Regions from separate parts of the Kocuria oxytropis genome, predicted to be linked through region 2. Evidence: predicted binding sites of a transcription regulator. Region 2 holds the regulator's gene; each other region holds the start of a gene.
What was found. Region 2 encodes HrcA, which represses chaperone genes, less so after heat shock. Its sites were predicted from a motif close to TTNGCACTCGNNNNNNNCGAGTGCNAA; they were not measured.
Positions count from the first base shown of each region.

Region 1: a site for HrcA is predicted at 8,436-8,462, ahead of groL (chaperonin GroEL). Genes of this name have one in related genera too.
Region 3: a site for HrcA is predicted at 5,655-5,681, ahead of groES (co-chaperone GroES). Genes of this name have one in related genera too.

Region 1 is NZ_JAVFXA010000003.1:43,231-53,065, reverse strand. It holds gene QYM41_RS04220 (helicase-associated domain-containing protein) at 1-801, shown strand, start outside; gene QYM41_RS04215 (DNA repair helicase XPB) at 789-2,495, shown strand; gene QYM41_RS04210 (response regulator transcription factor) at 2,532-3,254, shown strand; gene QYM41_RS04205 (sensor histidine kinase) at 3,267-4,733, shown strand; gene QYM41_RS04200 (RNase H family protein) at 4,743-5,711, opposite strand; gene QYM41_RS04195 (MgtC/SapB family protein) at 5,774-6,481, opposite strand; gene groL (chaperonin GroEL) at 6,634-8,265, opposite strand; gene QYM41_RS04185 (GNAT family N-acetyltransferase) at 8,516-9,115, opposite strand; gene QYM41_RS04180 (hypothetical protein) at 9,136-9,414, opposite strand; gene QYM41_RS04175 (DUF3263 domain-containing protein) at 9,411-9,806, opposite strand; gene QYM41_RS04170 (SDR family oxidoreductase) at 9,803-9,835, opposite strand, start outside.
Region 2 is NZ_JAVFXA010000008.1:149,926-159,489, reverse strand. It holds gene QYM41_RS10330 (PhoH family protein) at 1-1,062, opposite strand, end outside; gene QYM41_RS10325 (GerMN domain-containing protein) at 1,351-2,277, shown strand; gene QYM41_RS10320 (16S rRNA (uracil(1498)-N(3))-methyltransferase) at 2,324-3,103, opposite strand; gene dnaJ (molecular chaperone DnaJ) at 3,100-4,251, opposite strand; gene hrcA (heat-inducible transcriptional repressor HrcA) at 4,325-5,332, opposite strand; gene QYM41_RS10305 (DUF3097 domain-containing protein) at 5,507-6,370, shown strand; gene QYM41_RS10300 (DUF4870 domain-containing protein) at 6,534-6,998, shown strand; gene hemW (radical SAM family heme chaperone HemW) at 7,049-8,293, opposite strand; gene lepA (translation elongation factor 4) at 8,293-9,564, opposite strand, start outside.
Region 3 is NZ_JAVFXA010000002.1:8,114-17,948, forward strand. It holds gene QYM41_RS02455 (glutamate--cysteine ligase) at 1-44, opposite strand, end outside; gene QYM41_RS02460 (THUMP-like domain-containing protein) at 116-1,411, opposite strand; gene QYM41_RS02465 (iron ABC transporter ATP-binding protein) at 1,437-2,195, opposite strand; gene QYM41_RS02470 (iron chelate uptake ABC transporter family permease subunit) at 2,209-3,225, opposite strand; gene QYM41_RS02475 (ABC transporter permease) at 3,222-4,307, opposite strand; gene QYM41_RS02480 (siderophore ABC transporter substrate-binding protein) at 4,443-5,414, opposite strand; gene groES (co-chaperone GroES) at 5,848-6,144, shown strand; gene groL (chaperonin GroEL) at 6,302-7,903, shown strand; gene QYM41_RS02495 (acyltransferase family protein) at 8,093-9,835, shown strand, end outside.

The sequences.
Region 1 (9,835 bases), on a different contig from region 2:
GAGGACGCCGTCCGCTCCGTGGCCGGGTGGCTGCCCGCCCCCACGCGGACGGTGCTGCTGCAGAGCGACCTCACGGCGACGGCCACGGGCTACCTCGCGCCGGACGTGGCCCGCGCCCTCACCGGGCTGGCCGAGCCGGAGGGCCACGGCCCGGTCCCGCGGCACCGCTTCAGCGAGCGCTCCCTGCACCGCGCCCTCGACGCCGGGTGGACGCCCTCCTCGATCCTGGCCTGGCTCGACGAGCACGGCCGGGGCGAGGTGCCGCAGGCCCTGGCCTACCTGGTCGAGGAGACCGGCCGGGCGCACGGACGGATCCGGATCACCCGGGCGGACTGGGTGCTCACCGGGGAGGAGGAGCTGCTGGAGGCACTCGCCGGCTCCCCGGACCTCGCGGGGCGGCGGCTGCGCCGGCCCGCGCCCGGTGTGCTCGTGGTCGGCTCCGGCGCGGAGGGTCCCGGCCGGCGCCGGGGACCGGCCGGCCGGGACGGCGGGTGGCAGGAGCTCGCGGCCGCCGTGCGGGCCACGGGCACGGAGCCTGCGCTCGACGACGTGCCCGCGGAGGCCGTCGGCACGTCCCCCGCCGAGGACCCGCTGCTGCTGCTCGAGGTCCCCGCCCCGCGCCTGCCCGTCCCCTCCGCCGACGAGATCGCGGAGCTGGTGGACCGGCTCACCGGCCGGGACCGGGCGCGGCCCCCCGACGACCTCCCCGGCCCTCCCCCCGGCCACCCGGCGGTCGACCCCGCCGGCCGCCCGACCGACCGTTCGCCCGACAGCCGAGGAGCCGCCCCGTGGGACCACTGATCGTCCAGAGCGACCGGACCGTGCTGCTCGAGCTCGACCACGAGGACGCCGACGACGCGCGGCGCGAGCTCGCGGCCTTCGCCGAGCTCGAGCGCGCCCCGGAGCACGTGCACACCTACCGGATCACCCCGCTGGGCCTGTGGAACGCCCGCGCCGCCGGGCTGGACGCCGAGCAGGTGCTCGACGTCCTCCTCACCCGCTCCCGGTTCCCGGTCCCGCACGCCCTGCTCCTGGACATCGACGAGACGATGTCCCGCTACGGCCGGCTGGTGCTCGAGCAGGACCCCGTGCACGGGCTCGTGCTGCGCAGCCACGACGCCCCCGTCCTGGAGGAGATCTCCCGGCACCGCACGATCGCCCCGCTGCTCGGGCCCCGGATCGACGGCGCCACCACGGTGGTGCACGGGAGCGCCCGCGGCCGGCTCAAGCAGCTGCTGCTGACCGTGGGCTGGCCGGCGGAGGACCGGGCCGGCTACGTGGACGGCACGCCCCACCCCGTGGCCCTGACGGAGACGGACCCGCTCACGGGCGAGGCCTGGGCCCTGCGCCCGTACCAGCGCCACGCGGTGGAGAACTTCTGGGCCGGCGGCAGCGGCGTGGTCGTCCTGCCCTGCGGCGCCGGCAAGACGCTGGTCGGCGCCGGGGTGATGGCCGCGAGCTCCACCACGACGCTCGTGCTGGTCACGAGCACGGTCTCGGCGCGGCAGTGGAAGGCGGAGCTGCTGCGGCGGACCACCCTCACGGAGGACGAGATCGGCGAGTACTCCGGGGCCGTCAAGGAGGTCCGTCCCGTGACGATCGCCACCTACCAGGTGCTGACGTCCCGCCGCGGCGGCCTCCACCCCCACCTGGAGCTGCTCGACGGCCACGACTGGGGGCTGATCGTCTACGACGAGGTCCACCTGCTGCCCGCCCCCGTGTTCCGGATGACCGCCGAGCTGCAGGCCCGGCGCCGCCTGGGCCTCACGGCCACCCTGGTGCGCGAGGACCACCGCGAGGGCGAGGTGTTCTCCCTCATCGGGCCCAAGCGCTACGACGCGCCCTGGCGCGAGATCGAGGCCCAGGGCCACATCGCGCCCGCCGACTGCGTCGAGGTCCGGGTGGAGCTGCCCCTGGCCGACCGGATGGCCTACGCCTCCGCCGAGGACGCCGACCGGCACCGTCTCGCCTCGTCCTCCCCGCACAAGCTCGACGTCGTCGCCCGGCTCGTGGCGCGTCACCGCGGGGAGCCGGTGCTGGTCATCGGGCAGTTCCTGGACCAGCTCGGCGAGCTGGGCGAGCTGCTCGGCGCCCCGGTGCTCCAGGGCAGCACGAGCACGGCACGGCGGGAGAAGCTCTTCGCCGCGTTCCGCGCCGGGGAGCTGCCGGTGCTCGTGGTCTCGAAGGTCGCGAACTTCTCGGTCGACCTGCCGGAGGCCTCGGTCGCCGTGCAGGTCTCGGGGGCCTTCGGCTCCCGGCAGGAGGAGGCGCAGCGCCTGGGCCGGCTGCTGCGCCCGAAGCGCGACGGCCGCCCGGCGACGTTCTACACCGTGGTGGCGCGCGACACCGTGGACGCCGGGTACGCGGCCAAGCGCCGCCGCTTCCTCGCCGAGCAGGGCTACGCCTACCGGATCCTCGACGCCGCCGATCTCGAAGCCCCCGGTCACGAGGCCCCCGGTCATGAGGCCCCCGGGGAACTCCCCGAGGACCGGTGACCGCCGTTCAGGCGGCTTTCAGGGTGTTCCGAGAAAATGGGTGTCGTGAAGAATGACAACCCCGAAGCGAAACTGCTCGTCGTCGACGACGAGCCCAACATCCTCGAGCTGCTGGCCACGTCCCTGCGCTTCGCCGGCTTCGAGGTCGTCACCGCCGCCAACGGCCGTGACGCCCTGGCCAAGGCGGAGTCCGAGAACCCGGACCTCGCGGTGCTGGACGTCATGCTCCCGGACATGGACGGCTTCTCCGTGACCCGCAAGCTGCGCGCGTCCGGGCGGCACTTCCCCATCCTCTTCCTCACGGCCAAGGACGAGACCGAGGACAAGGTCACGGGGCTGACCGTGGGCGGGGACGACTACGTCACCAAGCCCTTCAGCCTCGACGAGGTCGTCGCCCGCATCCGCGCGGTGCTGCGCCGCACCCAGCCGGCCGAGGAGGACGACTCCCGGCTGCGCGTGGACGACCTGGTCCTCGACGACGACGCGCACGAGGTGTTCCGGGGCGAGCGCGAGATCGACCTCTCCCCCACCGAGTTCAAGCTGCTGCGCTACCTCATGCTCAACCCGAACCGGGTGCTGTCCAAGGCGCAGATCCTCGACCACGTGTGGGAGTACGACTTCAACGGGGACGCCTCCATCGTGGAGTCCTACATCTCCTACCTGCGCCGGAAGATCGACAACGACCCGGAGCTGCCGCCGCTGATCCACACCAAGCGGGGCGTCGGCTACCTCCTGCGGTCCTCGCACAAGAACCACTGACCCGGTCCCGGGATGCACACCCTGTCCTCCCGGTGGCGCTCGACCTCGCTGCGCTCGCAGCTGATGGTCCTGACGGGCCTGCTCCTCGCCCTGTCCATCCTGGTCACGAGCTTCGTGGCGATCTCGGTGCTGCGCAGCTCGCTGCTGAACGACATCGACCGCGGCCTGGTCGAGTCCGTGCAGCCGGTGTCCACCGTGCTGGTGGCCGACCTGGGCACGGGGCAGGCCGTGCAGGTCCCCCACGCCGGGTTCCTGCTCGACGCCGAGGGCAGGACGCTCGCCGAGGCGGTGCACACGCCGGACGGCGTGCTCGAGCGGCGGCCGGACCTGTCCCAGGTCGATCTCGAGGAGGTGCGGGAGCACCCCTTCGAGCCGACCACCGTGGGCTCCGTGGACGCCCCGGACCGCCGGTGGCGGGTGGTCGCGGCCGAGACGCAGCAGCTGAACCTCGTGGTGGCGGTCGCCGAGCCGCTCGACGACATGAACGCGATGCTCAGCGCGGTGACCCTCCTGACGCTCAGCTTCGGCGTGGCGACCCTGTTCGCCGCCATGGCCGTCGGCTGGGTCCTGGTCACCCGCGCCTTCGCACCCCTGCACCGGGTGGAGCAGACCGCCGCCCGCATCGCGGAGGGCGACCTCTCCCAGCGCATGGAGGGCTACAACCGGCAGACCGAGATCGGCCAGCTCTCGGCGTCCCTCAACGCGATGCTGGGCCACATCGAGGACGCCTTCGACGCCCGGACCCGGTCCGAGGCCAAGCTGCGGCGGTTCGTGGCCGACGCCTCCCACGAGCTGCGCACGCCCCTGGTGACCATCCGCGGCTACTCGGAGCTCTACCGGCACGGCGCCCTGCAGCAGCCGGAGGACGTGGCCGGGGCGATGTCCCGGATCGAGTCCGAGGCGCAGCGGATGACGCAGCTCGTCGAGGACCTGCTCATGCTCGCCCGCCTCGACGAGCGTCGGCCCGCCGAGAACGTCGACGTGGACCTGCTGCACCTCGCGTTCGACGCGGCCGGGGACGCCCGGGTCTCCGCCCCCGAGCGGCGGATCACGGTCGAGGGCCTGCGGGGCGGCGGGCCGGTCTCGGCGTGGGTGCACGGCGACGAGTTCCGGCTCCGCCAGGTCGTGGCGAACCTCGTGACCAACGCCCTGCGCTACACCCCGGAGGGCACCCCGATCGAGATCGCGGTGGGCGTGGAGCACTCGGTCGACGACACGTTCAACGCCGTCCTGCAGGTGCGCGACCACGGCCCGGGGATCCAGGGCGAGGACGCGGAGCGCGTGTTCGAGCGCTTCTACCGGGCCGACTCCTCCCGCACCCGGGAGACCGGCGGCACGGGGCTGGGACTGTCGATCGTGGCCGCGATCGTCCAGCAGCACGACGGCACCGTGCGGCTCACCGCGACCCCCGGCGGCGGGGCGACCATGACCGTGCGCGTGCCGGGGATCGAGCCCGCCGACGACGCCCCCGAGGTGTGAGCGGACCCGTCAGGACTCGTCGGTGCCCTGGTGGAAGCGCAGCTGCCAGGGACCCAGCTCATTGCGGGAGTCCTCCCGGACCCACAGGGAGCTGCGCAGGCTCGTGCGGTCCCCCGCCGTGAGCCGGTAGACGAGGTGCACGGCGGCCGAGCCGAGGTCGGTGGTCGTGAGCACGTGCAGGTCCACGGCGCCGAGGGCCGGTTCGCGGGGCAGCCGGGCGAGGACGTCCTCCCGGGAGCACCACGTCCCCGAGGCGCCGACCTCGGCGAAGCCCTCGTGCAGCAGCTGGCCCAGCCGGCCCGGGTCCGCCCGGACCTCCGGGCGCAGCAGGTCCCGCTCGAGGTCCAGGACGGTCTCCCCCGCCGTGCGCCCACGGGCCAGCTCCTCCTCGTGGGCGAGCAGCTCGCTCAGCAGGTCCGGGTCGTCGCCGTCACCGGGCCCGCCGGGCTCCGTGTCCTCCGCCGGCCGCGGACCGGCGACGACGGGGCCCTCCGCGCCCGGGCGGGCCCCTGCGCCGTCGAAGCCAGGACCCTCCGGCGCGGGGCGCCCGGTCTGGAAGGCCGTGGCCACCGCGCGGGCGCGCTGGTCGGCCGCCTCGTTGAGCTCGTGGCCGGCGTGGCCCTTGACCCACTCGAAGTGCACGTTCCGGCCGGTCATCGCGGCGTCGAGCGCCTTCATGAGCTCCACGTTGAGGACGGGCTTGCCGTCCCTCTTCTTCCAGCCCTTCTTCTTCCAGCCGGGCATCCACTTGGTGATCGAGTTGATGACGTACTGGCTGTCGCACAGCACCCGCAGGGGCTCCTCGGGGCGGTGGGCCGTGGCCTCGAGCAGGTCCAGGACCGCCTTGAGCTCGCCCATGTTGTTGGTGCCGTGCGGCCATCCGCCGGCCCGCCAGGTGTTGTCGTCGATGTACCAGGCCCATCCCGCGGGACCGGGATTGCCCAGCGCGGAGCCGTCGGCGGCAGCTGTGATCGTCATGGATCCCATCTTTTCACGGCGGCCCGCCCTCGAACGCCACGGCCCCGGGGCCGGACGGGCGCTCAGTCGCCGGGCTCCTGCTCGAGCTGCTGCTGGGCGACGTCGCGCACCCCGGCGACCTTCGAGAGCTGCACGGCCGCGGTGCGCAGGTCCGTCTTGCCGTCGAGCCGCAGGAGCAGCTCGACCTCGGCCCCGGTGGGGCCCTCGACCGTCCGGCTCGAGACCACGGAGGCGCTCAGCTGGAGCTCGTCGACGACCGTGAGGACCTCGCGCAGCACGCCGTGCCCGTCCTCGTAGCGCAGCCGCAGTCCCTGCGGCGCCACCATCCCGGGCAGTCGGCGGGAGAGCGGGGTCAGCATCAGCGCGGAGACGAAGTGCAGTCCCGTGGCGACCACGGCGAGCGGCACGAGCCCGGCCCCGCAGGCCATGCCGATGGCCGCGGAGAGCCAGATGCTGGCGGCGGTGGTCAGCCCGTGCACCACGTCCCGGTTCGTGAAGATCACGCCCGCGCCGAGGAAGCCGATGCCCGTGATGATCTGGGCCGCCACGCGGGAGGGGTCGGGACCGGCGTCGATGCCGGGCAGGGCGCCGAAGCCGTAGGCGGAGACGAGGGTGAAGACGGCCGAGCCGGTGCCGACCAGGGCGTGCGTGCGCAGCCCGGCGCTCTTGCGCCGCAGCCGCCGTTCCAGGCCCACCAGGGAGGTGAGGCCGAAGGCGATCAGCACGAGCGCGACCTGGACGGGAACCGCATCCCACACGACGACGCCCACGGCTCCTCCTCCGGCAGCTGGTGCCTCCGATTGAACACCACTCGGGCGCCAGCGGCACGCCCTGCGGGGACGACGACGGGCCGGGCACCTCGTCGGAGGTGCCCGGCCCGTGCCGGATGCGTGCTGGGCACGCTCGACGGGTCAGCCGTCGATCACATCATGCCGCCCATGCCGCCCATGCCGTCGTCGGCACCGGCACCGGCGCCCGCGGGCTCCGGCTTGTCGGCCACGACGGCCTCGGTGGTGAGGAACAGCCCGGCGATGGACGCCGCGTTCTGCAGCGCGGACCGGGTGACCTTGACCGGGTCGTTGATGCCCGCGGCCATCAGGTCCTCGTACTCGCCGGTGGCGGCGTTGAGGCCGTGGCCCAGGGGCAGGCCGCGGACCTTGTCCACGACGACGCCGGCCTCGAGGCCCGAGTTGATCGCGATCTGCTTCAGCGGGGCATCGATGGCGACCTTGACGATGTTCGCGCCGGTGGCCTCGTCGCCCGTGAGCTGCAGCTTGTCGAAGGCCTTCTGGCCGGCCTGGATCAGGGCCACGCCGCCGCCGGCGACGATGCCCTCCTCCACGGCCGCCTTCGCGTTGCGCACGGCGTCCTCGATGCGGTGCTTGCGCTCCTTGAGCTCGACCTCGGTGGCGGCACCCGCCTTGAGGACGGCCACGCCGCCGGCCAGCTTGGCCAGGCGCTCCTGCAGCTTCTCGCGGTCGTAGTCCGAGTCCGAGTTGTTGATCTCGGCGCGGATCTGGGCCACGCGGCCCTCGATCTCCTCGGCGGTGCCGGCGCCGTCGACGATCGTGGTCTCGTCCTTGGTCACGACGACCTTGCGGGCCTGGCCCAGCAGGTCCACGGTGGCGGTCTCGAGGGAGAGCCCGACCTCCTCGGTGATGACCTGGCCACCGGTGAGGATGGCGATGTCGGCCAGCTGCGCCTTGCGGCGGTCGCCGAAGCCGGGGGCCTTGACGGCCACGGACTTGATGGAACCGCGCATCTTGTTGAGCACCAGCAGGGCCAGGGCCTCGCCCTCGACGTCCTCGGCGATGATCAGCAGCGGCTTGCCGGCCTGCATGACCTTCTCGAGCACGGGGACCAGGTCCTTGACCGCGGAGATCTTGGAGTTGACCACGAGGATGTAGGGATCCTCGAGGACGGCCTCCTGGCGGTCGGCGTCGGTGACGAAGTAGCCGGAGAGGTAGCCCTTGTCGAAGCGCATGCCCTCGGTCAGCTCGAGGTCCAGCCCGAAGGTGTTGGACTCCTCGACCGTGATCACGCCCTCCTTGCCGACCTTCTCCATCGCCTGGGCGATGAGGCGGCCGATCTCGGGGTCGCCGGCGGAGATCGACGCCGTGGCGGCGATCTGCTCCTCGGTCTCGACCTCCTTGGCGGAGGCCAGCAGCTCTTCGGTGACCGCGGAGACGGCCTTCTCGATGCCGCGCTTGAGGCTCAGCGGGTCGGCGCCGGCGGCCACGTTGCGCAGGCCCTCCTTGACGAGCGCCTGGGCGAGCACGGTGGCGGTGGTGGTGCCGTCGCCGGCGATGTCGTCGGTCTTCTTGGCGACCTCCTTGACGAGCTCCGCGCCGATCTTCTCGTACGGCTCGTCGAGCTCGATCTCCTTGGCGATGGACACGCCGTCGTTGGTGATCGTGGGGGCGCCCCAGGCCTTCTCGAGGACCACGTTGCGGCCGCGCGGGCCGAGGGTGACCTTGACGGCGTCGGCCAGGGTGTTCAGACCCCGCTCGAGACCGCGGCGTGCCTCTTCGTCGAAAGCAATCATCTTTGCCATGTGACTTCGTCCCTCCTGGACGGTAGACAAACGGTCGACCTCCACGGTGCCCGCGACGGACGGCGCGCACGGCGACGGACTCTTCCCGACGCCGCGCGGCACCTCACCGTGGTGGTTGAGGTGTCACTCCTGTGCCGGTGGCTGCCCGGGTCGGGCCGGGGACCGATCCATTAGCAGTCCACACGACTGAGTGCTAATCGCAATCTTGGCACTCGTCCCCGGAGAGTGCAAACCCCTGAGCCGAATCCGCTCAGCCCTGCCACTCCTCCCGGAGCACGCCGTAGATCATCCGGTCGTAGTACTCGCCGCGGACCTTGCGGGCACGGCGGATTCTGGCCTCCTCCGTGAAGCCCAGCTTCACGGCGACCCGGCACATGCCCACGTTGCCGCTCCACGTCTCGAGGTCGAGGCGGTGGGAGTCGGAGCGGGCGAAGATGTGGTCGATCCACAGGCGCAGGGCCTCGGTCCCGTAGCCGCCGCTCCAGTGCTCCGGGGAGTAGACGGTGATGCCCAGGGAGCGCAGCGGCAGCAGGTGCGTGCCGTCCCCGGGGTCCTCCGTGGGCTTCTCCGACCAGTACCAGGACACCTGCCCGATGAACCGGTCGTCGGAGGCGTCGGCGATGACCATGGTCTCGCGCGGGTCCGGCCAGTCCCCCGCCGCCACGTGCTCCCGGAGGGTCGCCAGCCAGCGCTGGGCGCCCTCCGCGGTGAAGTTGGGGTAGAACGGGCCGTCCGTGCGCTGCCACTCGTGCTCACCGCCGCCGGCGGGCGGCATGATCCACGTCTCGTAGGCAGCGAGATCCTCCTCGGTCCAGTCACGGAGGCGGACTCTGCTTCCTTCGATCTGCACGGTGGTTCCTTCCGGTGGGGTCAGGGGGTCGCCGGACTCGCGGCCGGGGGGCTCGGCCTCGGTGTCGTTGCGGTGGGTGTCGTTGCCGTGGGTGTCGTTGCGGCGGGTGTCGTGCCGGCGTCGGCAGGTGCGTTGAGAAAGGCGAACACCCCCACGCCCAGGGTGAGCACCCCGGCCAGGACGATGGCCGCGAGCTCACGGGCACCCACCCGGACGGTCGGCCGCAGGCCGCGGTGGGCGCCCTGGCGGGGCCCGTCCTCGGGGACGTCGTCGAACTCGTCGTGCGGGTACTGGGTCATCCCCGGTCTCCTCGCTGCCGGCGCAGCCTGGCCACGAGCATGGGGTCGTGCTCGAGGGCGGCGCGGGTGTCGATCAGGACGTTGAGCCGCTGGTAGTAGTGCGTGGGCGAGAGCTTCAGGCGGCGGCGGATCTCCATCTCCTTGGCTCCCTGGTACTTCCACTGGAGGTTCTCCAGGGCCAGGATCTCGCGGTCGACGTCGTCCAGGGCCTGACCGGTCGCGGACGGATCCCCGACCGTCGCCGGTGGCCGCCCCGGCGCCGCTCCCCCACCGGCCTCGGCCGCACCGTCCAGCGGCAGTCCCGCACCGGAGGCGTCGTCGTCGGGCACGGCGTCCCCCGGCACGGCGTCCCCCGGCACGGCGGCCTCGGGTCCGGTGTCCTCGCCGGTCACCGGGTCTCGGCCCGGGGACGGAGGGTCAC
Region 2 (9,564 bases):
AGGAGCGGCCGGGGCGGCGTCGCGGGCGGCCCGGGCGTCGTCCTTGCGCCGGCGCCGCTCGTTGCGGTGCCGGTTGGTCGTGTCGAAGGCGTCGTAGGCGCTGACGATCCGGCTCACCAGCTCGTGGCGCACGACGTCCTCCGCCGTCATCTCCGTGAACGCGACGTCCTCGACACCGCTCAGCACGTGCTGGACCTGGCGCAGGCCCGAGGCCGCGCTCCCCGGCAGGTCCACCTGGGTGACGTCCCCGGTGACGACCATCCGGGAGCCGAAGCCGAGCCGGGTGAGGAACATCTTCATCTGCTCGGGGGTGGTGTTCTGCGCCTCGTCGAGGATGATGAACGCGTCGTTGAGGGTCCGCCCGCGCATGTAGGCGAGCGGGGCCACCTCGATGGTGCCCGCCTCCATGAGGCGCGGGATCGACTCCGGGTCCATCATGTCGTGCAGGGCGTCGTAGAGCGGGCGCAGGTACGGGTCGATCTTCTCGCTGAGCGTCCCGGGCAGGAAGCCCAGCCGCTCCCCCGCCTCCACGGCCGGGCGGGTGAGGATGATCCTCGACACCTCCTTGGCCTGCAGCGCCTGGACGGCCTTGGCCATGGCGAGGTAGGTCTTGCCCGTCCCGGCCGGGCCGATGCCGAAGACCACGGTGTGCTCGTCGATGGCGTCGACGTAGGCCTTCTGGTGCAGCGTCTTCGGCCGGATCGTGCGTCCGCGGCTCGAGAGGATGTTCTGGGTCAGCGCGCCGCTGGGCCGGGCGGTGAGGTCCCGGCCGATGAGCTCGAGCAGCTGGGCGATGACCTGGGGGGTGATCGAGGTCTCGCGGCCCGCCAGCACCTTCAGCTCCTCGAAGAGGGTGGCGACGATCCGCACGGGCCCGCTCGGCCCCTCGATCCCCAGCTCGAGACCGCGGGGGCTGGTCGCGAGCCCCGGGAACGCGGCCTCCACCCGGCGCAGGGTGTCGTCCCCGGATCCGAGGCAGCGGACCATGGTCTCGCGGTCGGGGAAGGTGATGACGGTGCGGGCCGTCAGGGGGTGCGTGGTGCCGGGCAGCGTCTCAGTCATGGGTCCGGCCGCGCGGGCCGTGCTCTCGCTCTCGATCGGGTGGGTGTGGTAGAGGCGGTGGACGGGTGCCGTCCTGACTCCAGGGTACCGCGCGGTTCCGGCACCCGTGGGCACGGGGGCGCACATTCCGATTTGGTATCGGTCCCGGCCGCCGGGGGTCCTCGGCTGGGGGCGCCACCGGCCGCTGTGCTGGAATGGTCCGGTCCTCCGGCAGGGGGACAGGTGCGGCCTCCCCCGGTGCCGGCACCGCCCCAGCAGAACCCGGAAAGCCGAGGTGCGCGTCCCCCCATGTCCACTGCCCGTTCCCAGCACGCGCCCGCCCGCGGCCGGCTCCCCGTGCTCGCGCTCTGTGCCGTGGGCACCCTCGTCCTCGGCGCGTGCGCCACGGCTCCGCAGCCCTCCCCGGACGGCGCGGTCCCCGCCTCGAGCGCGGCGCCGGCCTCCTCCGCGGCGACGAGCACCGCCGACGGGGACGTGGCCACCACCAAGCTGCCGGTCTATTGGGCGGGGCCCGCGGGTGACGAGGAGCGGCTGTTCCGGGAGTTCCGGGACGCGTCCGAGGCGGACGCCGCCGTGGATCCCATCGCGGCCGCGGCCGAGCTGATGACCGCGGCGACCCCCGCGGACCCTGACTACCGGACGCTGTGGGCCCCCGTGGACCGCGTCGGCGCCTCGACGTCCCCGGACGGGACCATCACCGTGGACCTGCCGTCCGAGGCCTTCCGCCCGGGCCTCGACGAGCGGGAGGCCCGGCTGGCGCTCCAGCAGCTCGCGCACACGGTGACCGACGCCGCGCACACGGCGGGCCTGCTCCCCGAGGGCTCGGAGGCCGAGGTCGTGGTGCTCGTGGACGGGCGTCCCGACGAGGAGGTCTTCGGCTCCGTGCGGCTGGACGTCCCCCTGCGCCCCGACGAGCAGGCGCAGGCCCCGGTGATGATCGAGGAGCCGCAGCAGGGTGCGCGGACCGAGCAGACGGTGACGCTGTCCGCCCGCGTGCTGGACGGCGTCCGGGACTGCGGGTGGACCGTGCGCGGGCCGGACGGGCAGGAGGTCTCGGCGGGTGCGGCGGAGATCGCCCCCCGCGGCGGCGGCAGCGCCGGCTTCCGGACCGCGCTGGAGCTGGAGCCCGGCGAGCACGGGGTGACGGCCTCCTGCCGGGACGCCGGGGGCGGGACGGTGCACGACGACAAGGACGTGGAGGTCGTGGCCGGCTAGGCCTCCGGTGCCCGGCCCACCGGGATCCGGCCCACCGGGATCCGGCTCACCGGGCTCCGGAGGGCCAGCGGCCGAGTCCGGCGCTGAGCACCGCCAGGGCGGCGGGCCCGGCGGTCGAGCTGCGCAGCACCTCCGGGCCGAGCCGGACCGCCAGGGCCCCCGCGCCGGTCAGGAGCTCGAGCTCGGCGGGGGCGATGCCGCCCTCGGGGCCCACCACGAGCACGATCCGCTCCGCACCGTGCCACGGGGTCCCGGCGGCCCCGGACAGCCCGGCCAGCCCGTCGACCGCCTCCTCGTGCAGGACCAGGCCCCGGGTACCCGGTTCCGCGAGCAGCCGGGCGAGCTCGCGGGTGGTGCACAGGGGCAGCACCTCGGGCCAGGCCGCCCGGCGGGACTGCTTCGCGGCGGCCGCGACCGTGTGCACCCACTTCTCGTGGCTCTTGGCCGCGCGCTCCTTCTTCCACCGCACGATCGAGCGGTCGGCCTGCCAGGGCACCACGGCGTCGACGCCCAGCTCGGTGGCGGTCTCCACGGCCAGCAGGTCCCGGTCGCCCTTCGCGAGGGCCTGGGCCAGCACGAGCCGGGGCGTGCGCCCGGGGTCGGTGGTCACCGTCTCCACGTCGACCTCCATGCTCTCGCGCTCGCCGGTGCGCAGCCGCCCGGTGGCCCGCGCTCCCGCGCCGTCGACGAGCTCGAGCCGCTCGCCGGGGGCGAGGCGGCGCACGGTGACGGCGTGCCGGGCCTCGGGACCCGTGACCGTCAGCACGGCCCCGGGGCCGAGGCCGGTGAGCCGCCCCGGGTCGACCTTGAAGACGGGCAGGCTCACAGGTCGGAGAACCTGTCCTTGAGCCGGGAGAAGAAGCCGCCGGAGCCGGCCGGGGTGTTCAGGGTGGTGCCGGTGGACTGGTCCTCGCCGCGCAGCCGGGACAGCTGCTCGAGCAGCTCGCGCTGCTCGTCGTCGAGCGCCGTGGGCGTCTCGACCTCCAGGTGCACGAACAGCTCCCCGCGCCCTCCGCCGCGCAGCCGGGTGGCTCCGAGCTCGTGCAGGGTCACGGTGTGACCGGTCTGCGTGCCGGGGGCCACGGGCACCTCGCGCTCGCCGTCGAAGGTCTCGAGGGTCACGGTGGTGCCGAGGGCCGCGGAGGTCATGGGCACGCGGACGCGGGCGTGCAGGTCGTCGCCCTGGCGCTCGAAGGTGGGGTCGGGATCGACCTTGAGCTCCACGTACAGGTCGCCGTTCGGTCCGCCCGCCGTGCCGGCCTCGCCCTGGCCCGAGAGCCGGATCCGGTTGCCGGTCGAGACGCCCGCGGGGATCTTGACCGTCAGCGGCCGGCGGTCCCGCACCCGGCCCTCGCCGTAGCACTCGTGGCAGGGGTGCTTGATGACGGTCCCGAAGCCCTGGCAGGTGGCGCAGGGCGCCGCGGTGACCACGGTGCCGAGGATCGACTGGACCTGGCGCTGGACCTGGCCGGAGCCGTGGCAGACGTCGCAGGTCTCGGGCTGGGTCCCGGCCTGGCAGCAGCTGCCGTTGCAGGTGGGGCAGACCACGGCGGTGTCCACGGTGATCTTCTTCTCGGTGCCGAAGACCGCGTCCTTGAGCGAGACGCGGACGTTGATCAGGGCGTCCTGGCCCTGCCGGGTCCGGGACGCGGGCCCGCGCCGCCCGGAGCCGGCGCCGCCGGCGCCCTGGAAGAAGGTGTCGAAGATGTCCGCGAAGCCGAAGCCCGAGCCGGGGAAGCCGCCGCCGAAGCCGGTGTCCGTGCCGTTCTCGTTGCCGGTGGCGTCGTAGACGCGCCGCTTCTCGGGGTCGGAGAGGACGTCGTTGGCGTGGGAGAGGCGCTTGAAGTCCTCGGCGGCCTCGGGGCCGGGGTTGACGTCGGGGTGCAGCCGGCGGGCCTTCTTCCGGTAGGCCTTCTTGATCTCTTCCTGGCTGGCGTCCCGGGACACGCCCAGGGTCTCGTAGTGATCGCTCACCGTGGTCCGTTCTGTCGAGAGGTCTGTGGTGGGTTTTCGGTGGCGGGCCCCGGGGACCGGGGCCCGCGGGGGCTCAGCCCCCGAGGATACGGGAGAGGTAGCGGGCGACCGCACGCACGGCGGCCATCGTGGACGGGTAGTCCATGCGCATCGGTCCCACGACCCCCACCTTGGACTGGGGCCCGTAGCCGGTGGCGACGACGGCGGCCTCGGACAGGGGGCCCTCGGCGTTCTCCGTGCCGATCCGCACGGCGACCCCGCGGGCGTCCTGCTCCATCTCCGAGAGCAGCCGCAGCATGACCACCTGCTCCTCGAGCGCCTCGAGGACCGGGCCGATGCTCAGGTGGAAGTCCCCCGTGGCACGGGCCAGGTTGGCGGTGCCGGCCATGACCATCCGGTGCTCGGCCCCGCCCGCGGCGAGGGCGCCGACGGCCTCCCCCACGGCCGCGGCGGCGGGCTGCAGCGGCGGGGCGGTGCCCGCCACCATCAGCGCGAGGGCGTCCGGCACCGCGGTCAGGGAGCGCCCGACCACGGCGGCCAGCACGCGGGCGCGCAGCTCGAGCAGCTGGGACTCCTCGAGCGGGGCGCGCAGCACGACCACGCGCTGGGCCACCCGCCCGTTGGTCGGGATGAGCACCACGAGCACCCGGCCGACGCCGAGGTCCACGACCTCGACGTGGCGCACGGTGACCCCGGACGCGTGCGGGTACTGCACGACCGCGACCTGCTGGGTGAGCTGCGCGAGCAGCCGCACGGTGCGCTCCATGACGTCGTCGATGTCCGCGGCGTCGTCCAGCAGCCGCTGGATGGCCCGCCGCTCGGGACCCGAGAGCGGCTTGACGGCCGCGATCTGGTCGACGAAAGTGCGGTAGCCCTTGTCCGTGGGGATCCGGCCCGAACTGGTGTGGGGGGCCGTGATCAGCCCCTCCTCCTCGAGGGCGGCCATGTCGTTGCGCACCGTGGCCGAGGAGACGCCCAGCCGGTGCCGGTCCACGAGCGCCTTCGAGCCCACGGGCTCGCGGAAGTGCACGTAGTCCTCCACGATGGCCTGCAGGATCTGCAGTCGTCTCGGATGGTTCACGTCGCTCCTCCCCCGGTCCGTTCTCGTCGCCCGCCCCCTGGCACTCGGGCGGGCACAGTGCTAACGCCGTCCAGTGTAGCCCCCGTGTCCGACGACCGGGCCGCGACCACCGGTTTGGTACGCTTCCGGCTGATCCGCGCCGGACGCGCGGCACCGCGACCCGGGAGGACGACCATGAGCGAGCACGGCTGGGGTCCGCGCAGCCTCGACGACGACGCCCTCGCCCGCCGCCGCCCGGCCTCCCCGGAGGTGCCGGTCGCCCCGGGGATGGTCCTGGAGGACGTCACGACCGGTTGGGTCGGCGCCGTCGTGTCCCTGGAGACCATCGGCGGGATGCGCGTGCTCGGCCTCGAGGACCGGAGGGGCCGGGTCAAGGCGTTCCCCCTGGGGCCGGGCTTCCTGCTCGAGGGCGAGTCCGTGGTCGTGGTCGAACCCCGCCGGGCCCCCGCGGCGCGCAAGCCCTCCCGCACCCGGTCCGGGTCCGTGGCCGTCGAGGGGCTGCGCGCGAGCACCGCGAAGGCCTCCCGGGTGTGGGTCGAGGGCTACCACGACGCGGAGCTGGTCGCGAAGGTCTGGGGCCACGACCTGGCGGTCGAGGGCATCGTGGTGGAGCCCCTGCACGGCATCGACGACCTGCCCGCCGCCGTGCGCGAGTTCGGGCCCGGTCCCGGGCGGCGGCTCGGGATCCTCGTGGACCACCTCGTGGCCGGCTCCAAGGAGTCCCGGATCGCCGCCGAGACCATGCGCCTGCCCGGCGCCGCGGGCAACGTGCTGGTCCTGGGCCACCCCTACGTCGACATCTGGCAGGCGGTCAAGCCGCGCACGCTCGGGGTCGACGCCTGGCCCGTGGTCCCCCGCGGCACCGACTGGAAGACCGGCACCGCCGCCGCCCTCGGCTGGCCGCACCGCACCCCCGGGGACCTGGGGCGGGCCTGGCAGCACATCCTCTCCCGCGTGGACAGCTACGCCGACCTGGAGCCGTCCCTGCTGGGCCGGGTCGAGGAGCTCATCGACTTCCTCACGGCCCCCGGGGCCTGATCCGGCGCACCAGCGCGCCCCGCCGTCCGCCCTGCCGCCGCGGTCCGTCACAAAGGCACACGCGCGCGGCCGCCACCTGTCGCCGCCGGGACCGGCCGGTAGGATGGTCCTGTCCCACCCACCTGCCGCGGCCCCACCGCGGTCCCACCTCCGAAGGACTTCCGTGCCCGTGCAGACCGACCCCCGATCGAGCCGCGAGAACACCGGGGCCCCGTTCGAGGGCCTTGCCCCCGTGGCCCAGCCGCTGACCGTCACCGAGGACCACCAGTGGGCGACCCTCGCGCACTTCGGCGGTGTCATCGGCTTCGTCCCGTCGTTCCTGGTCCACCGCGTCTTCCGCGGGCGGGGTCCGTTCACGGAGCAGGAGTCGATGGAGGCCATGAACTTCACCCTGCTGCCGAGTCTCGTGGTGGTGGCCGGGATCCTGCTCGCCCCGGTGCCGTTCATCGGCTGGTTCTTCGCGCTCGCCGCCGCCGCCGCGTGGCTGCTGCTGGCCGTGGGGTCCCTCATCGGCGGCGTCCGCGTGAACCGCGGCGAACCGCACCGCTACCGCTTCAACACCCGGCTCTACGACCGGCTCGCCGAGAAGCTGCGCGAGCGCTCGCGGGAGCGCGCACGGCGCGGCTGACGCCACCCGGTCCCCCGCCTGCTCCGCTCGTGGGTCGTGCCGGGGGACAGTCAGGGGAGCAGCCGCCGCACCACGGCGTCCCCGAGCAGCCGGCCCCGCAGGGTCAGGACCACCGATCCGGCCAGGGCCGCCGCCGGCTCCACCAGACCGTCCGCGATCAGGCCCGCCACTGCGGCCCGCCCGTCCTCGGCCAGGGCGGCCGTGGGCAGCCCGTCCCGGATCCTGGCCTCCAGCATCACCCGCTCGAGGTGCCGGGTGTCCGCGTCGAGGACCTCGCGCCCGGCCGCCGGCGAGTGCCCCGCACGCACCCGGTTCGTGTAGGGCACGGGGTGCTTGAGGTTCCACCAGCGGGTCCCGCCCACGTGCGAGTGCGCTCCGGGGCCGATGCCCCACCAGTCCTGGTTGTGCCAGTACGCGAGGTTGTGCCGGCTGCGGTGGGCCAAGGGGTCGGCGCCGTCCGCGGGCCGGGCCCAGTTGCTCACCTCGTACCACTCGTAGCCGGCCTCCGCGAGGAGCCGGTCGGCGAGCTCGTACTTGTCGGCCTGGTCGTCCTCGTCGACCGGCGGGACCTCGCCGCGCCGCATCCGCGCCGCGAGCCTCGTGCCGTCCTCGATGATCAGGGCGTAGGCGGAGACGTGGTCCGGCTCGTAGCCGACGGCCGTGCGCACCGAGTGCTCCCAGTCGGCCAGGGACTCCCCCGGGGTGCCGTGGATGAGGTCCACGCTGACACCCAGGCCCGCCTCCCGTGCCCACCGGACGGCGCGCGGCACGTTCTCGGGGTCGTGCGTGCGGTCCAGGACGGAGAGCACGTGCGGAACGGCCGACTGCATGCCGAAGGAGACCCGGGTCACCCCGGCCTCCCGCAGCACCGCCAGGGACCGGGGCGTCACGGAGTCCGGGTTGGCCTCCGTGGTCACCTCCGCGCCCGCGGCGAGACCGAAGCTCTCGCGGGCCTGCGCCAGGACCGCCGCGAGGTCCTCGGCGGGCAGCAGCGTGGGCGTGCCGCCGCCGAAGAACACGCTGTGCAGCGGGCGGGGGGCCGCTCCGGAGTCCTCCAGCACGCGGCGCGCCCACCGGACCTCCGCGGCGGCGTCCCCGGCGTAGGCGTCCTGGGACACCCCGGGGCCGAGCTCCACGGCCGTGTAGGTGTTGAAGTCGCAGTAGCCGCACCGGACCGCGCAGAACGGCACGTGCACGTAGAGGCTGAGCGTGCGGTCGGCGGAGCCCTCCACGGCGGAGGGCGGCAGCAGTCCGTCGAGCGGGCCGGGCAGGCCCTCCGGCTGTGCGGGGGCCACTACTTCTTCTTGTCCTTCGCCCCGGCCTCGTCGGAGGACAGCGCCGCGACGAACGCCTCCTGCGGGACCTCCACGCGGCCCACCATCTTCATCCGCTTCTTGCCCTCCTTCTGCTTCTCGAGCAGCTTGCGCTTGCGCGAGATGTCCCCGCCGTAGCACTTGGAGAGCACGTCCTTGCGGATGGCCCGGATGTTCTCACGGGCGATCACCCGGGAGCCGATGGCCGCCTGGATGGGGACCTCGAACTGCTGGCGCGGGATGAGCTCCCGCAGCTTGCCGGTCATCATCACCCCGTAGGCGTACGCCTTGTCCCGGTGGGTGATCGCGCTGAAGGCGTCCACCGGCTCGCCCTGCAGGAGGATGTCCACCTTGACGAGGTCGGCGGCCTCCTCGCCCTCGGCCTTCCAGTCCAGGGACGCGTAGCCCTTGGTGCGCGACTTGAGCTGGTCGAAGAAGTCGAAGACGATCTCGGCGAGGGGAAGCCGGTAGCGCAGCTCCACGCGGTCCTCGGAGAGGTAGTCCATGCCCTTGAGCTGGCCGCGCTTGGACTGGCAGAGCTCCATGATCGCGCCGATGAACTCGGAGGGCGCCAGGACGGTGGCGGCGACCATCGGCTCGCGGATCTCGGCGATCTTCCCCTCGGGGAACTCGGACGGGTTCGTGACCACGCGCTCGGAGCGGTCCTCGAGGGTGACGTTGTAGCTCACCGAGGGCGCGGTGGAGATCAGGTCGAGGTCGAACTCCCGCTCCAGCCGGTCCCGGGTGATCTCCAGGTGGAGCAGGCCCAGGAACCCGCAGCGGAACCCGAAGCCCAGGGCCGCGGAGTTCTCGGGCTCGTAGACCAGGGCGGCGTCGTTGAGCTGGAGCTTGTCCAGGGCGTCGCGCAGCACCGGGTAGTCGGAGCCGTCGATGGGGAACAGCCCCGAGAAGACCATCGGCTTGGGGTCCTCGTAGCCGCCCAGGTTCTCGGCCGCCGGCCGCTGGTGGTTGGTCACGGTGTCGCCCACCCGGGACTGGCGCACGTCCTTGACCCCGGTGATGAGGTAGCCCACCTCGCCCACGCCCAGGCCCTGCGTGGGCTTCGGCTCGGGCGAGATCACCCCGATCTCCAGCAGCTCGTGCTGGGCGCCGGTGGACATCATCCGGATCCGCTCACGCGGGGTCAGCTTGCCGTCGACCACGCGGATGTAGGTCACCACGCCGCGGTAGGTGTCGTAGACGGAGTCGAAGATCATGGCCCGCGACGGCGCGTCGGCGCGGCCCTCCGGGGC
Region 3 (9,835 bases), on a different contig from region 2:
ACGCCCAGCGTCGACTGGTGGGAGCGGGCGAACGAGATCTCCACGCGGCAGGTCCTCCGTGCTGTCGAGGGGGCGGGCGCCCGGTCGGGAACGGGCCGGACGGCCCGCGGAGCCCTCAGTCTACGGTTTCCACGACGATCACGACGCGCTGCTCCGCGGGGTCCGCACCGGCCCGTGCCGGGCCTCCCGCCGCCGGGGCCGGTGCCGGGCCCGGGGCCGTCCGGGTGACCACGAGCGTGGCGCGGCCGGGGCCCTTCGGGGCGAGCCGGCGGCGCAGCTCCTCCGGGGTCACGTCGGTGCCGCGCTTCTTGATCTCGAGCGTGCCCACGCCGTGCTCCCGGACCCACCGCTTGAGCACCTTGACGGTGTGCGGCAACACCTCCCGCACGCGGTACGCGCGGGCCAGCGGGGTGCGCACGAGCTCGTCGGAGGTGAGGTAGGCGATCCTGGGGTGGATCAGGCGCGCGCCCAGCTGCCGGGCGAGGTCCGTGACGAGGCCCGCCCGGATCACCGCGCCGTCCGGTTCGTAGAGGTACGCGCCCACAGGCCCGACCACGGCGTCGGCGTGGGCGGGGTCGTGGTCCTCGGCGCTGGTGAGCTCGGCGGAGCCGTGCGCGGACAGCACGAGAGCCGCCCGCCGCACGCCGGGGCGGGCCACGGCGTTGAACCAGAGCACGGCCTCGACCACGTCGCCCCGGTCGGAGACCCACTGCGCCTCGCACCCGGCGGGGACCGCCTCGTGCGGGATGCCGGGCCCCAGCTTCACCCCGACGGGCAGGCCGCGCCCGGCCAGCGCCTCGGCGAAGGACAGGGGCGGGGAGAACGCCTCGGGGTCGAAGATCCGGCGGGTGCCCGACGACGACGTCGTGCGCCGGGCCGGGTCCAGCCACACCCCGTCCGGCGGCCCGCCGGGCAGGGAGGCGAGGTCCAGCCGCTCGACGTCGGCGTGCAGGACCATGACCTCGGGGAACGGGGCGAGGTTGAGGGTGGCGACCGCGGCCGTGGTCTCGTCGAGCTCCACGGCGGTGACCCGGCGGTCGAGGGAGGCCAGCGCGAGCGCGTCCGCGCCGATCCCGCAGCCGAGGTCGGCCACGTGCGTCAGATTCGCGCCGGCGAAGCGCCGCGCGTGCAGGGCGGCCACCCGCAGCCGGGTGGCCTGCTCGAGACCGGCGCGGGTGAAGAGCATGCGGCCGGCGAAGTCCCCGAACTTCTCCTGCGCCCTGGCGCGGAGCCGGGCCTGGGTGAGCACCGCGGAGACGAGCTCGGCGTCGTGCCCCGCGGCCCGCAGCCGGGTGGCGGTGCGCAGGGCGTCCGCCTCGTCGTAGGGGCCCAGGGAGCCGAGCAGGGCCATGCCCTCCTGGGTCAGCAGCGGGGCGATCTCGCGGGGGTCGACGGGGGTCTCGGAGCTCATGGGTGCCGTTCGGGTCGGGGGCGGGTCAGACGAAGTAGATGCCGATGCGGTGGCCGTCGACCTCCTCCACGCGGATGTCGATGCCGTAGATCTCCCGCAGCACGGCCGGGCGCATGATCTCCTCGGGCGTGCCGTGGTGGAGGAGGGCGCCGTCCTTCATGGCCATGATCCGGTCGGAGTAGCAGGACGCGAAGTTGATGTCGTGGATGACGAGCACCACGGTCTTGCCGAGGTCGTGGGCCATCTGCCGCAGCAGGCGCATCATCTCCACCGCGTGCTTCATGTCGAGGTTGTTGAGCGGCTCGTCGAGCAGGACGTAGTCGGTGTCCTGGGCGACGACCATGGCGATGAACGCCCGCTGCCGCTGCCCGCCGGAGAGCTCGTCCACATAGCGGTCGGCGAGCTCCTCGAGCTGGAGGTAGCGCAGCGCCCGCTCCACGTGCTCCCGGTCCGCGGCGGTGTGCCGGCCCTTGGAGTGCGGGTGCCGGCCGAAGGCCACGAGGTCCCGGACGCTCAGCCGGACCGACAGGCTGTTCTCCTGGCGCAGGATGGACAGCTTCCGGGCCAGCTGGTCCGAGGGGGTGCCGAGGACGTCGAGGTCGTCCACGAACACGGTGCCCTCGTCCATGGGCAGCAGCCGCGCGGCCATGGACAGCAGGGTCGACTTCCCGGCGCCGTTGGCGCCGATGATCGAGACGATCCCGCCCGCCTCGATGGTTCCCGAGACGCCGTCGACGACGGTCTGCGCCCCGTACCGCTTGGTGAGGCCCGTCAGTTCGATCACGATGTGCTCCTTGTCACTTGAGGGATCCCCGCAGCAGCAGCACGAGGAAGAGCAGCCCGCCGGCGAACTCGATCACGATGCTCAGCGCGGTGTCGAAGGCGAAGACCTGCTCCAGGACCACCTGGCCCCCCACGAGCGCGATGATCCCCAGCAGCACGGCCATGGGGAGCACGTGCCGGTGGCGGAAGGTCCGGCACAGGGCGTAGGCGAGGTTCGCCACGAGGAGCCCGAAGAACGTGATGGGCCCGACCAGCGCGGTGCACACGCCCACGAGCACGGAGCAGACCACCAGCACGGCCGTGACCACCCGGGTGTGGTCGACGCCCAGGCTGATCGCCGTGTCCCGGCCCAGGGCCAGGACGTCGAGGTGCCGGCGGAAGGCCAGCGCCACGAGGGAGACCAGCCCCACGAGCAGCGCGGACAGGCGCAGCAGCCCGGTGTCCACGTTGCCGAACGAGGCGAACATCGCGTCCTGGAGGACGACGAACTCGCTGGGCTCGAGCAGCCGCTGCAGCAGCGAGGAGATCCCGCGGAAGACGGTGCCGAGGACGATGCCGACCAGCAGCACCAGGTGCAGGGACTTCCCCGTGCCCGTGAACAGCCAGCGGTAGACCAGCCAGCTGAACCCCACCATGAGCGCGAGCTCGAGCCCGAACGTCGCCCCGTCGCCGAGGGCGACCACGCCGACGGAGCCGAGGGAGAACACCAGGACCGTCTGGATGAGCACGTACAGCGCGTCGAAGCCCATGATGGACGGGGTGAGGATGCGGTTGCCGGTGACCGTCTGGAACAGGACCGTGGACACCCCCACGGCGTAGGCGACGAGCACCATGGTCAGCACCTTGTTGACCCGGCGCGGCAGGACGTAGCCGAGGTCCCCGCCGAGGTCCACGGTCAGGTACAGGCCGATCGCGGCGGCGGCCAGCACGGCGAGGATCCCGATCCAGGCGCCGGGGGAGAGCGCCGTGCGGGGCCGCCGGGGGCCGCCGGCGGCCAGGGCGGGAGGCAGGGCGGAGGTGCCGGCGCTCACCGGTGACGCCCCCTCAGCAGCATGGTCAGGAACAGGGCGCCGCCGACCACGGCGACGACGGTGCCCACGGGGATCTCGTACGGATAGCGGATCACCCGGGCCGCGATGTCGCACGCGAGCACGAAGCCGGCGCCGAGGACGGCGACCCACGGCACGGTGCGGCGGGAGTTGTCGCCCACCAGCATGGACACGAGGTTGGGCACGACCAGCCCCAGGAAGGGGATCGACCCGACGGTGACCACGACCACGGCCGCGATGAGGGCCACCAGGGTCATGCCCAGGGCCATGACCTTCCGGTGGTCGATGCCCAGGTTCGTGCTGAACTCGTGGCCCATGCCCGCGACCGTGAACCGGTCCGCGGCCACGTAGCCGACCGCCGTGAGCGCCAGCACGAGCCAGAGCAGCTCGTAGCGGCCCCGCAGCACGCCGGAGAAGTCGCCGAGCATCCAGGCGTTGAGCGTCTGCAGCAGGTCGTAGCGGTAGGCGAAGAACGTGGTGACGGAGGCGATCACGTTGCCGAGCATGATCCCCACGAGCGGCACCAGCAGGGTGCCGCGCAGCGGGATGCGCTGGAGCACGAGCAGGAACAGGGCGGTCCCGGCGACCGCGAACACGGAGGCCGAGCCCATCTTCAGCAGCAGCGGGGCCGAGGGCAGGAGCAGGGTCACGACGAGCAGGCCCGCCTGCGCCGACTCGACGGTGCCCACGGTCGAGGGCTCCACGAACTTGTTCCGGACCATGAGCTGCATGATCAGCCCGGCCACGGACAGGGCCAGGCCGGCCAGCACCACCGAGGCGGTGCGGGGGAAGCGGGAGACCGCGATGATCTCCATCGAGGACCGGAAGCCCTCGAGGTCCCCGGCGAGCAGCTGCCCCGTCAGGGACCAGGGGGTGACGTCCAGGACCCCGACGAAGGTGCTGACGACCGCCAGGACCAGCACGAGGGCGCCCGCGGCGGCGAGCCGGCGGGCGTTGGCCCGGGCCAACGCCCCGGGGTCCACGGGGGTGGAGCCCGCCGGTGGCGGCGCCGGTGCGGGGCCGGCGCTCGCGCGGCGCGGCGCGGGGGGCACGACGGTGCTCAACGTGGCGTGGTGGTCATCGGGGGCCTTCCGAGGTCGAGGGGCGGGTCGCGGCCGCGGGCCGAGGCGGCCCCGGGCGCTCCGCACGGACGCCGTGCGGAGCACCCCGGGGGTCGCGCTCGTGCCCCGGTCGGCGGATCAGGAGAGGGACTCCTGGACCTCGTCGATCATGGCCGGGAGGTTGTCCAGGCCGAAGCCGACCAGGTACCAGCTCGCGCTGTCCACGTAGGTGATCCGGTCCTGCTGCGCCGCGGTGGTGCCGTCGACCAGCTCGTTGTCGAGGACCTGCCGGGCGGCCTCGCCGCCGGACTGGCCGATGGCGGTGTCGCGGTCCAGCACGAAGAGGTGGTCGGGGTCCGCGGCGGAGATCGCCTCGAAGGAGACGGCCTCGCCGTGGGTGCCCTCGGCCTGGACGTCGGCGGCGGACTCGAAGCCCAGCAGGTCGAAGACGATGTTGCCGAAGCGCGAGTCCGGGCCGTAGGCGTTAACCTCGCCGGCGCTGGTCAGCAGGAACATCGCGGAGCCGGCCCCGGCGGTGCGGGCCTTCGTCTCCTCGATCTGCTCGTCGACGGCGGTCAGCCGCTCCTCGACCTCGGTCTCCTTGCCGAAGATCCGGCCCAGGGTCTCGGACTGCTCGGTGAAGGAGTTCAGCGCGTCGGTCTGGTCGAGCGAGAGGTCCACGGTGGGGGCGATCTCGGCGAGCTCGTCGTAGAAGTCGGCGGTGCGCCCCGAGATGATGATCAGGTCCGGAGCGGCCTCGGCCACGGCCTCCAGATCGGGCTCCTTCATGGACCCGGCGTTGACGTAGTCGTCCGACGCGTACTCGGCGAACTGCTGGGGCAGGCTCCCGCTCCGGGGCAGGCCCTGGACGTCCTCGCCCAGCGCCCGCAGGGAGTCGAGGACCCCGAGGTCGAAGGTGATGACGTCCTCCGGGTCCACGGGGACGTCCGTGGTGCCCTGCGCGTGCTCCACGCTGACGGTCTCCGCCGAGGCGGCGGCCGGCGCGTCCTCGTCGGTGGCCGCAGCCCCCGAGGTCGAGCAGCCCGCGAGGGCCAGGACGGAGGCGGCGGCCAGCAGGGCGGTGGAGCGGTGTCGGGCAGTGCGGTTCATGGTCTTCCTTCGGGCAGGGGTCGCCGGCGTGCTCCGGGGTGGAGGGGGCCGGCGGGATCCGGTGGGCACGACGGGGCCGCACACCGGTGTGCGGGGACGTGCAGGGAGGGGCACCGTGACTCGGCCGAGGTAAGGGTTGCCTTACCGCTCAACCTAGAGCGTCCGGCGAGCCGAGGCAAATCATTGGCGAACACCGGTGTGACCTAATGGCTCGCCCGTGGTTCCCGGGGGGTCGGTGCGCTGGCACTCGCCTTGACCGACTGCCAGGCCCCTCCTATAGTCGGCCTTAGCACTCTCCGGGTGAGGGTGCTAAGGGCCAGGCGATCGATCGGCACCGCGACGACGGTTGGTGCGCCCCCCGGCCCGAACGCTCGACCGCGGGCTCCGCCCGCGGTCGCCCACCGTTTTCCACCCCTACAGACAAGGAGAGATCGTGTCGGTCTCCATCAAGCCTCTCGAGGATCGCATCGTCGTCCAGCCGCTCGCCGCCGAGCAGACCACCGCGTCCGGTCTCGTCATCCCGGACACCGCCAAGGAGAAGCCCCAGGAGGGCAAGGTCCTGGCCGTCGGGCCCGGTCGTGTCGACGACTCCGGCAACCGCATCCCGGTCGACGTCAAGGAGGGCGACGTCGTGATCTTCTCCAAGTACGGCGGGACCGAGGTCAAGTACAACGGCGAGGAGTACCTGGTGCTCCCGGCCCGCGACGTGCTCGCCGTCGTCGAGAAGTAGACCCGGGGTCCCGACCCCGGCGCACACCGCGCAGTCCTGACGAAGGGTGCCCGCCGCGCGCCCCGCTGATCCGGCGGGCCCGCGGCGGGCACCCTTCGCCGATCCCGAACCCCGACCCCCGCTGGCGACCCCAGCCACCCAGAAGGAGCCATTGTCCATGGCCAAGCAGCTGGCATTCGACGATGCCGCCCGCAAGTCCCTCGAGAACGGCGTCAACAAGCTCGCCGACACCGTCAAGGTCACCCTCGGCCCGCGCGGCCGCAACGTGGTGCTCGACAAGAAGTGGGGCGCCCCCACGATCACCAACGACGGCGTGACCATCGCCCGCGAGGTCGAGCTCGACGACCCGTACGAGAACCTCGGCGCCCAGCTCGCCAAGGAGGTGGCGACCAAGACCAACGACGTCGCCGGCGACGGCACCACGACCGCGACCGTGCTCGCCCAGGCGCTCGTCAAGGAGGGCCTGCGCAACGTGGCCGCCGGCGCCGACCCGCTGAGCCTCAAGCGCGGCATCGAGAAGGCCGTCCAGGCCGTCTCCGAGCGCCTGCTGGAGAACGCCCGTCCCGTGGAGGGCGCCAACGTCGCCCACGTGGCGACCATCTCGGCGCAGGACCCGGCGATCGGCGAGCTCATCGCCCGCGCCTTCGAGACCGTCGGCAAGGACGGCGTCATCACCATCGAGGACGGCTCGAGCACCGAGGTGGAGCTCGACGTCACCGAGGGCATGCAGTTCGACAAGGGCTACCTGTCCCCGTCCTTCGTGACCGACGCCGAGCGCCAGGAAGCGGTCATGGAGAACTCCCTGGTGCTGCTGTACCAGGGCAAGATCTCCTCGGTCCCGGAGCTCATGCCCGTGCTGGAGAAGGTCCTCCAGGCCAAGAAGCCGCTGACCATCATCGCCGAGGACGTCGAGGGCGAGGCCCTGTCCACCCTCGTGGTCAACAAGCTGCGCGGCAACCTCGACGTCGTGGCCCTCAAGGCCCCGGGCTTCGGCGACCGGCGCAAGGCGATCCTGCAGGACCTCGCCGTGCTGACCGGCGGCCAGCTCATCACCGCCGAGCTGGGCATCAGCCTGGACCAGGTGACCCTGGAGCAGCTGGGCACCGCCCGCCGCGTCACGGTCACCAAGAACACCACCACCGTGGTGGACGGCGGCGGGACCGAGGCCGAGATCCAGGACCGGGTCGCCACCATCCGCGCCGAGGCCGAGCGCACCGACTCCGAGTGGGACCGCGAGAAGCTGCAGGAGCGCCTCGCGCGCCTGGCCGGCGGCGTCTCCGTGATCAAGGTCGGCGCGGCCACCGAGGTGGAGGCGAAGGAGCGCAAGCACCGCATCGAGGACGCCGTGTCCTCGACGCGCGCGGCCCTCGAGGAGGGCATCGTCTCCGGCGGCGGCACCGCCCTGGTGCAGGCCGCGAAGGTCCTCGACGAGTCCGACCTCGGGCTCACCGGCGACGCGGCGACCGCGCTCGGGATCGTCCGCCGCGCCCTGCGCCAGCCGCTGTACTGGATCGCGCAGAACGCCGGCCAGGACGGGGCCGTGGTCGCCGCCCGCGTGGCCGAGCTCGAGCCCGGCCACGGCTACGACGCCGCCACCGGCGACTACGTCGAGATGGTCGGCGCCGGGATCATCGACCCGGTCAAGGTCACCCGCTCGGCGCTGCAGAACGCCGCGTCCATCGCGGCGCTCGTGCTGACCACCGAGGCGCTCGTGACGGACAAGCCGGCCGAGGACGACGGGCACGGCCACCAGCACTGATCCGTCAGCACTGACCGGTCAGCACTGATCCGTCAGCACTGACCGGTCCCGCACCGCGGACCCGTCCCACCACCGGTGGGGCGGGTCCGTCGCCGTTCCGGGACTCCGCGCCGGGGGCTCCGGTAGAGTGCGGGGGTCCGTCCGACCGCCGCCGCGCCCGCGGCCGCACCGCGACCCCAGGAGAACCCCATGACCAGCCCCCGTGTGCAGGACGCGCCCGCCGGTGCCGGGACGGACACGGCGCGGCGCGTGGCCCGGTACGCGGGGTTCCGGCCCGAGGTGCAGGGCCTGCGGTTCGTGGCCGTGCTGCTCGTGGCCGTCTACCACGTGTTCCTGGGGCGGGTCTCCGGGGGCGTGGACGTCTTCCTGCTGATCTCGGCGTTCTTCCTGACCCTGTCCTTCGTGCGCAAGCTCGAGGCCGGGCGGCCGCTGGCGCTGGGGCGGTACTGGCTGCACGTGTTCAAGCGGCTGCTGCCGCTGGCGGTGCTCACGATCCTGGGCACCCTCGTGCTGGCCTGGTGGTTCTTCCCGGAGGCGCGGATCGACCGGATCCGCACCGAGGCGCTGGCCTCGGTGCTCTACGTGGAGAACTGGGCGCTGGCGCTGGCGGAGGTGGACTACTACGCGGCCGACGACTCCACGGCCTCGCCGTTCCAGCACTTCTGGTCCCTGTCGGTCCAGGGACAGGTGTTCCTGCTCTGGCCCCTGGTGTTCGGGGCGGCGTGGCTGCTCTGCCGACGCGGCCGGTGGCGCCCCGTCCCGGTGCTGGCGGTGTGCTTCGGCCTGATCTTCGCCGCGTCCCTGGCCTGGTCGGTGCACGCCACGGCCACGAACCAGGCCTTCACCTACTTCGACACCCGGGCCCGGCTGTGGGAGTTCGCCCTGGGCTCGCTGCTGGCCCTGGCCCTGCCGTACCTGAACCCGCCCCGGGCCGTGCGGGTGGTGCTGGGCTGGGCCGGGATGCTCAGCATGGTCTCGGTGGGGGTGCTGGTCGACGTGCAGGGGGCGTTCCCGGGGTGGATCGCGCTGTGGCCGCTGGCCTCGGCGGCGGCGATCATCGTGGCCGGGCGGACCGGGTCCCCGTTCGGACTGGACCGGATCCTGGCCTCGGCCCCGCTGGTGCGGCTGGGCGACGCCTCCTACGCGCTGTACCTGGTCCACTGGCCGCTGCTGATCGCCTATCTGGTGCTGCGCGACCGTCCCGTGGCCGGGCCGCGCTCCGGGGTGGCGATCATCGTGGTCTCCCTGCTGCTCGCCGTGCTGCTCACGAAGCTGGTGGAGCGCCCGTTCCAGCGGTGGGCGTGGCCGGAGCGCACCAAGGGGCGGCTGGCGGTGTCGGTGGCCGTGAGCCTGGCGCTCGTGGCCGTGCCGGTGCTGGTGTGGCAGCAGGCCGACGCGCGCCGCGCCGCCGTGCTCGCCGAGGAGGCCGCCCGCAACAACCCCGGGGCCGCGGTGCTGGCCCCGGGCTTCGAGTTCCGGGGCGACCCGGACGCCCCCACCCTGCCCCTGGCCTCCGCCCTGGGCGACGAGTGGGTCGCGCTGCCCGAGCCGTGCTCCGGGCGGTTCGCGCCCGAGCAGGAGATCCTCGAGCCGGCCTGCCGCCAGACCCCCGCCCTCGCGGACCCCGAGCGCACGATCGCCGTGGTCGGCAACTCCCACATGGAGCAGTTCATGGGCGCCCTGATCCCCCTCGCGGAGGAGCACGGCTGGCAGCTCGTCTCCGTGCTGCAGCCGGGCTGCGCCTTCGCCGTGCGCCCGGAGGGGGACGCCTGCCACGAGGCCAACGAGGCGGCGCTCGAGTACGTGGAGCGGCTGTCCCCGGACGCGGTCATGACCACCTCCACCTACGCGGCCCGCATGGACGGTTCCGCCGAGGCCGTGGTCGGCGGGTTCCCGGAGCTCGTCGACCGGCTGACGGGCCAGGGCATCGAC